DNA from 3 places in the Enterobacter cloacae complex sp. IR5418 genome. Region 1 is predicted to be linked to each of the others. Evidence: predicted binding sites of a transcription regulator. Region 1 holds the regulator's gene; each other region holds the start of a gene.
What was found. The regulator sigma-54, encoded in region 1, starts transcription at its own class of promoters, with help from an activator protein. The targets are predictions, from matches to a motif close to GTTGGCACANNTTTCGCTNT.
Positions count from the first base shown of each region.

Region 1 (4,209 bases):
GATCATCAGCACCATGTTCCGTTTCTCCTCAGGGCAGCAGTTCTGAAAGCCATCTCCCGATTATGCCTCATCCTGGTGGCCTTCTGCTTCAGTGATAATTTGATAAAGCTCTTCATCACTTTGGGCTGAGCGCAGTCGACGACAAATGGTTTTATCCGCCAGACGTTTGGCAACCAGCGACAGCGTGTGCAGGTGGGTTTTGGTCTGATCGGCAGGAACCAGCAGCGCGAAGAGCAGATCCACAGGCTGGTTATCGATGGCGTCAAAAGCGATAGGCGTTTCCAGTTGCACAAACACCCCCACGGCACGCAACGTATCTTCTTCCAGCTTGCCATGCGGGATCGCAATGCCATTGCCGATGCCGGTACTGCCCATTTTTTCACGGGTCAGAATGGCTTCAAACACGATCTGCGGCGGCAGACCCAGCTGCTTTGCGGCCAGCTCACTGATAATTTCCAGCGCACGTTTTTTGCTCTGGCAGTGAACGCCACTGCGGGTACAATCCTGGTTAAGGACATTGCTCAGTTGAAGAGCGGAATCGTTGTTTATCATAATTTCACCTAAGCGCTAACTGTACAAATGGCCTGTTGTGTTTCACAACAGGCCGTCCTGCACCCGTTAACTGCCCGGACAATTAGTGTTGTTTCAGTTTATCTTTATGTTTATTGAGCTGTCTCGCAAGCTTATCAATCAAGCCGTCGATAGCCGCGTACATGTCTTGCCCTTCCGCACTGGCATGGAGTTCCCCTCCGTTGACGTGCAGGGTCGCATCCGAGATATGCGTCACTTTCTCCACTTTCAACACAACATAGACCTGGTTGATCCTCTCGAAATACTGCTCGAGTTTCGCAAACTTAGTGTTTACAAAATCGCGTAAAGCCTCAGTAATCTCGACGTTATGTCCGGTGATATTGAGCTGCATAGTGTCTTCCTTATCGGTTGTGTCAAACCAGTTGTTTACGCTGGTTAGACGGCGGAATGGATAAAGACTCTCGATACTTCGCGACAGTACGACGTGCCACCATAATACCCTGATCGGACAGCATGGTGGTTAACTTACTGTCACTGAGTGGCTTCGCGGGGTTCTCCGCGGCGATCAACTTCTTCACCAGTGCGCGAATGGCCGTTGACGAGGCTTCGCCGCCGCCTTCGGTATTCACGTGGCTGGAGAAGAAATACTTAAGCTCAAAAATACCGCGCGGGCTGTGCAGATACTTCTGCGTAGTCACGCGGGAAATGGTTGATTCATGCATCTCGACGGCCTGGGCGATGTCCGCCAGCACCATCGGTTTCATAAACTCTTCGCCCTGCTCAAAGAACGCCTGCTGCTGTTCGACAATACAGCGGCTGACGCGCAGCAGCGTGTCATTACGGCTCTCCAGACTCTTGATCAACCAGCGTGCTTCCTGAAGGTTGCTGCGAATGTATTGATTGTCGGCATCGTTACGTGCGCTGGTGCACATGGAGGCGTATTGCTGGTTGATTTGCAGGCGAGGGATGCTGTCGGCGTTCAGTTCAACGACCCAGCGGTCATTGTGTTTTCTCACCAGCACGTCCGGGATAACGTACTCGGGTTCGCTGGTCTGGATCGACTGCCCCGGACGCGGATCGAGGGACTGGATCAGATTCACCGCTTCCTTCAGCACCTCTTCTTTCAGGCGCGTCACGCGCATCAGGGTGCGGAAGTCGTGGTTCGCTAGCAGATCCAGATGATCGCTGATGATGAGCCGGGCTTCGTCAATCCACGGTGTCTCTTTGGCAAACTGCGAAAGCTGGATCAGCAGGCAGTCGCGCAGATCTTTCGCGGCGACGCCAATCGGGTCGAAACGCTGAACGCGTTTCAGGACGGCTTCGATCTCTTCCATCTCAATGTCGTCATCGCCGATGCTTTCCAGTATTTCGTCCAGCGTCACGGTCAAATAGCCCGTGTCGTCAACGGCATCGACAATGGAGGTGGCAATCGCGCGATCGGTATCGGAGAAAGGGGTCAGCTCGACCTGCCACATCAGGTAGTCCTGAAGCGACTGGGTCGTTTCGCCCTGATAAACCGGCAACTCGTCGTCCTGGTAGTCTGCACGGGTCCCGGAGGGCGTACCCGCGGTGTAGATTTCATCCCAGCTGGCATCCAGCGGCAGTTCGTCTGGCATCTCTTTCTGTTCGAGCGCATCTACGGAGTCGAGCGTTTCTGTGTCCTGCGTCTGCTGGGTGTCTACCTCGTCATGAAGATCGGTTTGCTCCAGCAGCGGGTTACTGTCCAGCGCTTGCTGGAGCTCCTGCTGGAGTTCTAACGTGGACAACTGCAACAGACGGATTGCCTGCTGTAGCTGCGGCGTCATGGCCAGTTGCTGGCTGAGCCGTAATTGCAAACCTTGCTTCATGTTCAGCGCGTTTTTCTCCGGTTCGGCGTGATTTAACCTCTACCCTATCAGAGTCTGAAGTCTTCCCCAAGGTACACGCGCTTAACATGCTCATCTTCGAGGATTTGCTGCGGCGTACCGTGGGCAATCAGATGGCCCTGGCTCACAATGTAGGCGCGCTCACACACGGCCAGCGTTTCACGAACGTTGTGGTCCGTAATCAGTACGCCAAGCCCGCTGTCGCGCAGATGCTCAATGATACGTTTGATATCGATAACGGAGATGGGGTCAACGCCCGCAAACGGTTCATCCAGCAGGATGAATTTCGGGTTTGCTGCCAGCGCGCGCGCAATCTCAACGCGGCGGCGTTCACCGCCAGACAGTGCCTGACCGAGGCTGTCGCGTAGGTGTTCGATATGAAACTCTTCCATCAGCTCGTTCGCACGGTCAGTGCGCTGCTCGCTGGTCAGATCGTCACGGATCTGGAGCACGGCCATCAGGTTATCGAACACGCTTAAACGGCGGAAGATAGAGGCTTCCTGCGGCAGATAGCCGATGCCACGACGCGCGCGAGCATGCAGCGGCAGCAGGCTGATGTCTTCATCATCGATAATAATGTTGCCAGCGTCACGCGGGACAATGCCCACCACCATGTAGAAGGTCGTGGTTTTACCCGCACCGTTAGGGCCAAGCAACCCCACGATTTCGCCGGAGTTGACGGTCAGACTGACATCTTCGACGACGCGGCGGCCCTTGTACGCTTTCGCGAGGTTTTTTGCAGTTAATGTTGCCATAACGAATTAGTTACTCTTTTTCTGTGCCGGAGCCTGACCGTTGTTCTTGTCCTGCAACTGCGAAGGCACAAGCACGGTAGTGACGCGTTTGCCTTTTTCGCTGGAGGCCTGCATTTTCTGCTCTTTCACCAGATAGGTGATCTTGTCGCCTTTGATATTGCTGTCCAGCTGTTCCAGGTAGGCATTACCGGTCAGGATGACCAGATCTTTCGCCAGTTCATAGTGCATATGCGAGGCATGGCCTTTCACCGGCTTGCCGTTGTCCTGCATCTGGTAGAAGGTGGCCGGGTTGCCATAACCATCGATAATCTCTTTGCCCTGCTCGCCGCCCGGACGGGTAACGACCACTTTGTCGGCGTTGATTTTGATGGTGCCCTGGGTCATGACGACGTTGCCGGTAAAGGTGACGACGTTACCCTGCATATCCAGAGACTGGGTATCGGATTCAATATGAATCGGCTGTTCGGTATCGCCAGTCACAGCAAGCGCGGGAAGACTGGCCGCCAGCAGCGCGCTGGCGATAACCACTTTAAGGCTGAGTTTGTTTGTTTTGAATTTCATAGGAGGTTCTAACCTTTTCAATCAGCTCGGCGTTTTTGCTGCGTAAGTTCCCGCGCATTCTTAAACCGCTGGAATTAAATGTTGTGCCATACAGGGTGACTAAATCCTGCGACGTGACATCCTGGGTGACCAGGTTGATCTGGGCGTTATCCGTCGTAATTTTGCGCAGTTGAGCGTCAGCGGTCAGGGCGTTGACTTCAACGTGCCCATACAGGTAAAGCATACGGTCATTTGTCAGTTTTGCCCGGTCAGACTTGATCGACCACGTCGGCACTTTGTCCGTATCAAAGGTGGTCATGACCGGTTGGGTAAACCACGACGTACCGTCATCTGAAAAATATTCGACATGCTGCGCAACCAGGCGATAGTTCAGCGCGCCTTCCGGGCTATAGACCACGGTATCGCTGTGATCGCTTTTATAGGTCGGGTCGCTCGTGTTAACCACTTCCGCTTGTGAATCATCGCGATCGGCGAGGTTTACGCCAATCAGTACCAGG
Region 1 covers NZ_JBMKHS010000007.1:104,477-108,685, reverse strand. The annotation lists gene rapZ (RNase adapter RapZ) at 1-15, opposite strand, end outside; gene ptsN (PTS IIA-like nitrogen regulatory protein PtsN) at 61-552, opposite strand; gene hpf (ribosome hibernation promoting factor) at 635-922, opposite strand; gene rpoN (RNA polymerase factor sigma-54) at 945-2,378, opposite strand; gene lptB (LPS export ABC transporter ATP-binding protein) at 2,426-3,151, opposite strand; gene lptA (lipopolysaccharide ABC transporter substrate-binding protein LptA) at 3,158-3,712, opposite strand; gene lptC (LPS export ABC transporter periplasmic protein LptC) at 3,681-4,209, opposite strand, start outside.

Region 2 (4,209 bases), on a different contig from region 1:
CGATGCACCTGGCACCGACCTCCAGCACCGTCAACACGCTGATGATGGGCGATGCGCTGGCGATGGCGGTGATGCAGGCGCGCGGCTTTAATGAGGAAGATTTTGCCCGCTCCCACCCCGCGGGGGCGCTCGGTGCACGGCTGCTCAACAAGGTTCACCACCTGATGCGCACCGACGATGCCATTCCGCAGGTTAAGCTCGACACCAGCGTGATGGACGCCATGCTGGAGCTGAGCCGCACCGGTCTGGGTCTGGTGGCGGTATGCGATGACGGCGGAAACGTCAAAGGCGTGTTCACCGACGGCGATCTGCGTCGCTGGCTGGTGGGCGGTGGCGGGCTGGAAACTCAAGTGTCTGACGCCATGACCAAGGGCGGGCTGACGCTGAACGCCGACAGCCGCGCCATTGAAGCCAAAGAGGTGCTGATGAAGCGTAAAATCACCGCCGCACCGGTGGTGGACGAGCACGGCAGGCTGTGCGGCGCGATCAACCTGCAAGACTTCTACCAGGCGGGGATAATTTAACCCTTAAGCCCCAGACGTTTCGCCAGCCTGTGGAGGTTGGCGACGTCCATCTCCAGCGTCCGCGCGCATGCCGCCCAGCTGCGGTTATTCTGCTCCAGCGCGCGGGTGATCATCTGGCGCTGGAACGCATCCGTCGCCTCGCGCAGGTTCTCGTTCACGCTCTCAGGTATCACCGGCTTCACGGGCGGCATCGTTTCCTCATGCAGCGCAAAATGGTGCGCATGAATAACCACTTCATCCCCCGAACGCGTTGCCCGCGCCAGCACGACCGCACGGTGGATCGCATGCTCCAGTTCACGCACGTTACCCGGCCAGCCGTAGCTCAGAAGGTGCGTCCTCGCACCGGGGCTTAACACCACGCGGGAAAGCCCCATTTTGAGCCGACACTGTTCGCAGAAAAAGCCCGCCAGCAGCACCACGTCATCGCCCCGCTCGCGCAGCGGCGGCACCGTGAGCGGGAACACGCTCAGACGGTGGAACAGATCGGCGCGGAAATTACCTGCCAGCACCTCTTCGCGCAGATCGCGGTTCGTCGCCGCCAGCACGCGCACATCCACGCGTAAGCTGCGATCGTCACCCACGCGTTGAATATCGCCGTACTGCAACACCCGCAGCAGTTTGGCCTGGAGCGAAAGGGAAAGCTCACCAATTTCATCCAGGAACAGCGTGCCGTTATCGGCCATTTCGAACTTGCCGCTACGGTTGCTGATCGCCCCGGTAAACGCCCCTTTGACGTGTCCGAACAGCTCACTTTCCGCCACGCTTTCCGGCAGCGCCGCGCAGTTGAGGTACACCAGCGGGTTCACCGCACGGGGCGAGGCTTCATGGATCGCTTTCGCCACCAGCTCTTTACCGGTGCCGGTTTCACCGAAGATCAGCACGTTCAAATCAGACGCGGCGACAATCTCAATCTCTTTTTTGAGCTGTTCCATGCCCGGCGAAAGGCCAATCATTTCGGTGTGCGCTACTTGCTCAAACACCGTCGGGCTACCCGGAAGGATATTCTGGCTCTCCAGCTGTTCTATCAGCAGGGCGTTGTTCAGCGCCCCGGCTGCCAGCGCGGCAATCAGCCGTAGCGCTTCGTCGCTGAAGGTATCGAACTGATCCGGCGACATGCCATCGAGGGTTAATGCGCCAATCAGGTTCTGCCCGGCAAACAGCGGCAGGCCAATACAGGCGTGCACCTTCAGGCTCTCCTGGCCGGGGATCAGGCCGTCGTACGGGTCGGGCAGATCGCTGTCCGCCGGGAAACGCACCACGTCCCCCGCGCGGGCGATAGTTTCCAGACGCGGATGGCCCTCCAGCGTAAAGCGCCGCCCGAGTACGTCCTTCGCCAGCCCGTCGATGGCCAGCGGAATAAACTGCCGCCCTTCGTAACGCAGCAGCGCTGACGCATCGCAACCCAGCACGTGGCGCAACGTGGAGATCAGCCGTTGAAAACGGTCCTGATGACCAATACCGGTTTGCAGTTCTATGGCGATCTTCGCCAGCACGTCTACGGAAAAGCTCATCTCTGCCTCACTGTCATTTTGACAATGCATAGTGTCATATTGACAATTTTTTAGATAGTCAAAATGACTACTTATTTGGGATCATGAAAACATAAACCCTTACCTTTCAATAAATTAAAAAATTGGCACGCAACTTGATATAAGCAAACCATCTTATTTGAAAACGCTGTATTACGTTGAGGTTGCTATGTCTATTCTGGTTAAAAATAACATTCATTGGGTGGGTCAACGTGACTGGGAAGTGCGCGATTTCCACGGGACGGAATATAAAACGCTGCGCGGCAGCAGCTACAACAGCTATCTCATCCGCGAGGGTAAAAACGTCCTGATCGATACCGTCGATCACAAATTCAGCCGCGAGTTCGTGCAGAACCTGCGCAGCGAAATCGATCTGAACGACATCGACTACATCATCATCAACCATGCGGAAGAGGATCACGCCGGGGCGCTGACCGAGCTGATGTCTTACATTCCGGACACCCCGATCTACTGCACCACCAACGCTATTGACTCCATCAACGGTCACCACCACCATCCGGAGTGGAACTTCCACACCGTGAAAACCGGCGACACGCTGGATATCGGCAACGGCAAACAGCTGATCTTCGTGGAAACGCCGATGCTGCACTGGCCGGACAGCATGATGACCTACATGACCGGTGACGCGGTGCTGTTCAGTAACGACGCCTTCGGTCAGCACTACTGCGACGAACGTCTGTTCAACGACGAAGTGGATCAGACCGAGCTGTTCGAACAGTGCCAGCGCTACTACGCCAACATCCTGACCCCGTTCAGCCGCCTGGTCACGCCAAAAATCACCGAGATCCTCGGCTTCAACCTGCCGGTGGATATGATCGCCACCTCCCACGGCGTGGTATGGCGTGAAAACCCTACCCAGATCGTCGAGCTGTACCTGAAATGGGCGGCGGATTATCAGGAAGATCGCATCACGATTTTCTACGACACCATGTCCAACAACACCCGCATGATGGCGGACGCGATTGCCCAGGGCATCAACGAAGTTGACCCGAACGTGGCGGTGAAAATCTTCAACGTGGCGCGCAGCGATAAGAATGAGATATTGACCAACGTCTTCCGCTCCAAGGGCGTGCTGGTGGGCACCTCCACCATGAATAACGTGATGATGCCGAAGATTGCCGGACTGGTGGAAGAGATGACCGGCCTGCGCTTCCGTAACAAACGCGCCAGCGCCTTTGGTTCACACGGCTGGAGCGGCGGCGCGGTAGACCGTCTTTCCACCCGTTTGCAGGATGCCGGTTTTGAGATGTCCCTGAGCCTGAAGGCGAAATGGCGTCCGGATCTCGACGCGCTGGAAATCTGTCGCCAGCACGGTCGCGACATTGCCCGTCAGTGGGCGCTTGCGCCGCTGCCGGAAACCGCCCCCGCTCCGGCTGTTGCGCCAGGATCCGTAGCAGAAGCCGCCCCTGCCACTGCCGACCTCGGCCCTTGCATGCAGTGCAGCGTCTGCCAGTGGATTTACGATCCTGAACTGGGCGAACCGTTGCAGGATGTCGCGCCGGGTACGCCGTGGAGCGAGGTGCCGGACAACTTCCTCTGCCCGGAATGTTCCCTCGGGAAAGACGTCTTTGATGAACTGGCAACGGAGGCAAAATGAGCCACGGCATCGTCATTATCGGCTCGGGCTTTGCCGCCCGCCAGCTGGTGAAAAATATCCGCAAACAGGATGCTAACGTGCCGTTGACGGTGATCGCCGCCGACAGCATGGACGAGTACAACAAGCCTGATTTAAGCCACGTCATTAGCCAGAATCAGCGCGCCGACGATCTCACCCGCCAGACGGCGGGGGAGTTCGCAGAACAGTTTAACCTGCGTCTGTTTCCGTATACCTGGGTCACTGATATCGACGCCGATGCCCACGAGGTGAACGCGAAAGATAAAACCTGGCAGTACGACAAGCTGGTGCTGGCGACGGGGGCATCGGCGTTTGTGCCGCCGGTTGAGGGCCGCGAGCTGATGGTCACGCTCAACAGCCAGCAGGAGTATCAGGCCAGCGAAACCCTGTTACGCGACGCGCAACGGGTGATGATTGTCGGCGGCGGACTGATTGGCACCGAGCTGGCGATGGATTTCTGCCGGGCGGGGAAATCCGTCACCCTGGTTGACCACGCGGCCAGCATTCTGTCAGCGCTGAT
Region 2 covers NZ_JBMKHS010000005.1:45,438-49,646, forward strand. The annotation lists gene gutQ (arabinose-5-phosphate isomerase GutQ) at 1-524, shown strand, start outside; gene norR (nitric oxide reductase transcriptional regulator NorR) at 521-2,035, opposite strand; gene norV (anaerobic nitric oxide reductase flavorubredoxin) at 2,223-3,671, shown strand; gene norW (NADH:flavorubredoxin reductase NorW) at 3,668-4,209, shown strand, end outside.
Region 2: a site for sigma-54 is predicted at 2,157-2,176, ahead of norV (anaerobic nitric oxide reductase flavorubredoxin). Genes of this name have one in related genera too.

Region 3 (4,209 bases), on a different contig from region 1:
CGCTCCCAGCGTTACCACATGGCGATTGTTATTGATGAATTTGGTGGCGTTTCCGGTCTGGTCACGATCGAAGACATCCTTGAGCTGATCGTGGGCGAAATTGAAGATGAGTATGACGAAGAAGAGGATATCGACTTCCGTCAGCTGAGCCGCCACACCTGGACCGTGCGCGCGCTGGCCTCAATTGAGGACTTCAACGACACCTTTGGCACCAGCTTCAGCGATGAAGAGGTGGACACCATTGGTGGTCTGGTGATGCAGGCCTTCGGCCATCTTCCGGCCCGCGGTGAAACCGTTGACATCGATGGTTACCAGTTTAAGGTCGCCATGGCCGACAGCCGACGTATTATTCAGGTTCACGTCAGAATGCCGGACGACTCACCGGTGCCAAAACGGGAAGATTAATGTAAATGGCATTTGCCCCACTCTTTGAACGCCAGCGCGTCCGTTTGCTGCTGGCGCTGTTACTCGGAGCCAGCGGTACGCTGGCTTTTTCTCCTTACGATATCTGGCCAGCCGCTATTCTTTCCCTGATGGGGCTACAGGGGCTGACCCTCAACCGTCGTCCGGTACAGGCCGCGGCTGTCGGCTACTTCTGGGGGCTGGGGCTGTTCGGCTCCGGCATTAACTGGGTCTACGTCAGTATCGCGCAATTTGGTGGGATGCCGGGGCCGGTTAACGTCTTCCTCGTTGTGCTGCTTGCCGCGTATCTCTCGCTCTACACCGGCCTGTTCGCGGGCATCCTGTCTCGCCTGTGGCCAAAAACGACCTGGCTGCGCGTGGCGATAGCGGCGCCCGTTGTCTGGCAAATCACCGAATTCCTGCGCGGCTGGGTACTGACCGGCTTCCCGTGGCTACAGTTCGGCTACAGCCAGATTGACGGCCCGCTGAAAGGGCTGGCGCCAGTTATGGGCGTGGAAGCCATCAACTTCCTGTTAATGATCGTCAGCGGCCTGCTGGTGCTGGCACTGGTCACGCGTAGCTGGAAGCCGCTGGTTGCCGCACTGATCCTTTTCGCCCTGCCCTTCCCACTGCGTTATATCCAGTGGTTCACGCTGGAGCCCGCGCGCGCCACGCAGGTTTCGCTGGTGCAGGGTGATATCCCGCAGTCATTGAAATGGGATGAAAATCAGTTACTGAACACGCTGAAAATCTACGCCAACGCCACCGAAGAGGTGATGGGCAAATCACAGCTCATCATCTGGCCTGAGTCTGCGATCCCGGACCTGGAGATCAATCAACAGCCCTTCCTGAAGATGATGGACGATTTGCTGCGCGCGCGCGGCAGTACCCTGATCACCGGGATTGTGGATGCGCGTCTCAATCAGCAGAACCGCTATGACACCTATAACGCGATCATCACGCTCGGTAAGGACAGCGACTACAGCTACACCTCCACCAATCGCTACAACAAAAACCACCTTGTACCGTTTGGCGAGTTTGTTCCGCTGGAGTCGATTCTGCGTCCGCTGGCACCGTTCTTCGATCTGCCGATGTCCTCGTTCAGCCGTGGCCCTTACGTTCAGCCGCAGCTGCATGCGCACGGTTTTGCCCTGACGGCCGCCATTTGCTACGAGATTATCCTCGGCGAGCAGGTGCGCGATAACTTCCGCCCGGACACCGACTATCTGCTGACTATCTCAAACGATGCGTGGTTCGGTAAATCGATTGGGCCATGGCAGCACTTCCAGATGGCGCGCATGCGTTCTCTGGAGCTGGCGCGTCCGCTGCTGCGTAGCACCAATAACGGCATCACCGCCGTGATTGGTCCGCAGGGCGAAATCCAGGCCATGATCCCGCAGTTCACCCGTGAGGTGCTGACCACTAACGTTACGCCTACCACGGGGCTGACGCCGTACGCGCGCACCGGCAACTGGCCGCTGTGGATCCTGACCACACTGTTCGGTTTCGCCGCCGTGCTGATGAGCCTGCGTCAGCGTCGTAAATAACCTTACCTTCTGTTGCCGGGTGGCGCTGACGCTTACCCGGCCTACTTTCCCATGCTGTAGATCGGGTAAGGCGTAGCCGCCACCCGACAATTTCCTCCCAAACTTCAATTCTGGCACGCCTGTTGCTTTATTTATTCACATAAACGCTGTCTGGCTTAACGTGCAACTTTGTCGCACCAGCGTAGATCATCGGTAGCACCTAAACGGTGCAACGAGGGATTATTGCCTCTGAATGGTGCGGCGCGCTTCGCAAAAATAAACAATAACGCAGCAAAATCTTTACATTAAGCCAGACTAAATGTTAACAAGCTTGCATAACACGGCACTCGCATTGCGCGAGATATAACAACATCACAATGGGTATCGAAGCGTCACTGGCGCTGATAAGAAAGGAGTTGGGTATGCAATTACGTAAACTGGCCACAGCAATGCTGGTTATGGGAATGTCTGCGGGCGTCGTCCACGCTGAAGACGCTCCGGCAGCAGGAAGCACTCTCGACAAGATTGCCAAAAACGGCGTGATCGTGGTCGGCCACCGTGAATCTTCTGTCCCGTTCTCTTACTACGACAACACGCAAAAAGTCGTGGGCTATTCACAGGATTACTCCAACGCCATCGTTGAAGCTGTGAAGAAAAAGCTGAACAAACCTGACCTGCAAGTGAAGCTGATCCCCATCACTTCACAGAACCGTATTCCTCTGCTGCAAAACGGCACATTTGATTTTGAATGTGGCTCGACCACCAACAACCTTGAGCGTCAGAAACAGGCTGCCTTCTCCGATACTATCTTCGTTGTCGGCACTCGACTGCTGACGAAGAAAGGCGGCGACATCAAAGATTTTGCTGACCTGAAAGGCAAAGCGGTTGTCGTGACCTCCGGTACCACTTCCGAAGTGCTGCTGCACAAGCTGAACGACGAGAAGAAAATGGACATGCGCATCATCAGCGCGAAAGACCATGGCGACTCCTTCCGTACCCTGGAAAGTGGCCGTGCCGTGGCGTTTATGATGGATGACGCCCTGCTGGCGGGCGAGCGCGCGAAAGCGAAGAAGCCAGATAACTGGGAAATCGTCGGTACCGCGCAGTCGAAAGAAGCCTACGGCTGTATGCTGCGTAAAGGTGACGAGGACTTCAAGAAACTGATCGATGACACCATCGCTCAGGCGCAAACCTCTGGCGAAGCGGCAAAATGGTTCGACAAGTGGTTCAAGAACCCCATTCCACCAAAAAACCTGAACATGAACTTTGAACTGTCTGACGACATGAAAGCGCTGTTCAAATCACCAAACGACAAAGCTCTTAACTAATTAGAACGACAGGGGCGGGATCTCCTGCCCTCTCGATTGTCGGGAAGCATGGACAGACTATACGTTGAGTGGTCGTTCCCCACTCAGCGCAAAAATTGAGCTTCTCACCAATCTTCGAGGGTAGCACTGCTACCCTTTTTTTTCTGGAGTTTACTATGTCAATTGACTGGAACTGGGGCATCTTTCTGCAACAAGCCCCGTTCGGCAACACCACCTATCTCGGCTGGCTGTGGAGCGGCTTTCAGGTTACCGTTGCGTTATCGATAACGGCGTGGATTATCGCGTTTCTTGTCGGTTCGCTGTTCGGCATTCTGCGTACCGTCCCTAACCGTTTTCTCTCTTCGATTGGCACGCTCTATGTGGAACTGTTCCGTAACGTTCCGCTGATCGTGCAGTTCTTTACCTGGTATCTGGTGATCCCGGAACTGCTGCCGGAAGATCTCGGCATGTGGTTCAAGGCCGAGCTGGATCCTAACGTACAATTTTTTGTCTCATCCATGCTGTGTCTGGGGCTGTTCACCGCTGCGCGCGTCTGCGAGCAGGTGCGTGCCGCCATACAGTCACTGCCGCGCGGGCAAAAGAATGCGGCACTGGCGATGGGCCTGACTCTTCCCCAGGCCTACCGTTACGTCCTCTTGCCTAACGCTTACCGCGTGATTGTGCCGCCGATGACCTCCGAGATGATGAACCTGGTGAAAAACTCGGCCATCGCCTCAACCATCGGTCTGGTGGATATGGCAGCCCAGGCGGGCAAACTGCTGGATTATTCCGCTCACGCGTGGGAATCCTTCACGGCGATCACGCTCGCCTATGTTCTGATTAACGCTTTCATCATGCTGGTGATGAACCTGGTTGAACGCAAAGTACGCCTGCCGGGCAATCTGGGAGGCAAATAATGTACGAGTTTGACTGGAGTTCCATTGTTCCGTCCTTGCCCTATCTGCTGGATGGAC
Region 3 covers NZ_JBMKHS010000002.1:305,129-309,337, reverse strand. The annotation lists gene corC (CNNM family magnesium/cobalt transport protein CorC) at 1-405, shown strand, start outside; gene lnt (apolipoprotein N-acyltransferase) at 411-1,949, shown strand; gene ACOTX7_RS03125 (amino acid ABC transporter substrate-binding protein) at 2,351-3,256, shown strand; gene gltJ (glutamate/aspartate ABC transporter permease GltJ) at 3,412-4,152, shown strand; gene gltK (glutamate/aspartate ABC transporter permease GltK) at 4,152-4,209, shown strand, end outside.
Region 3: a site for sigma-54 is predicted at 2,059-2,078, ahead of ACOTX7_RS03125 (amino acid ABC transporter substrate-binding protein). Genes of this name have one in related genera too.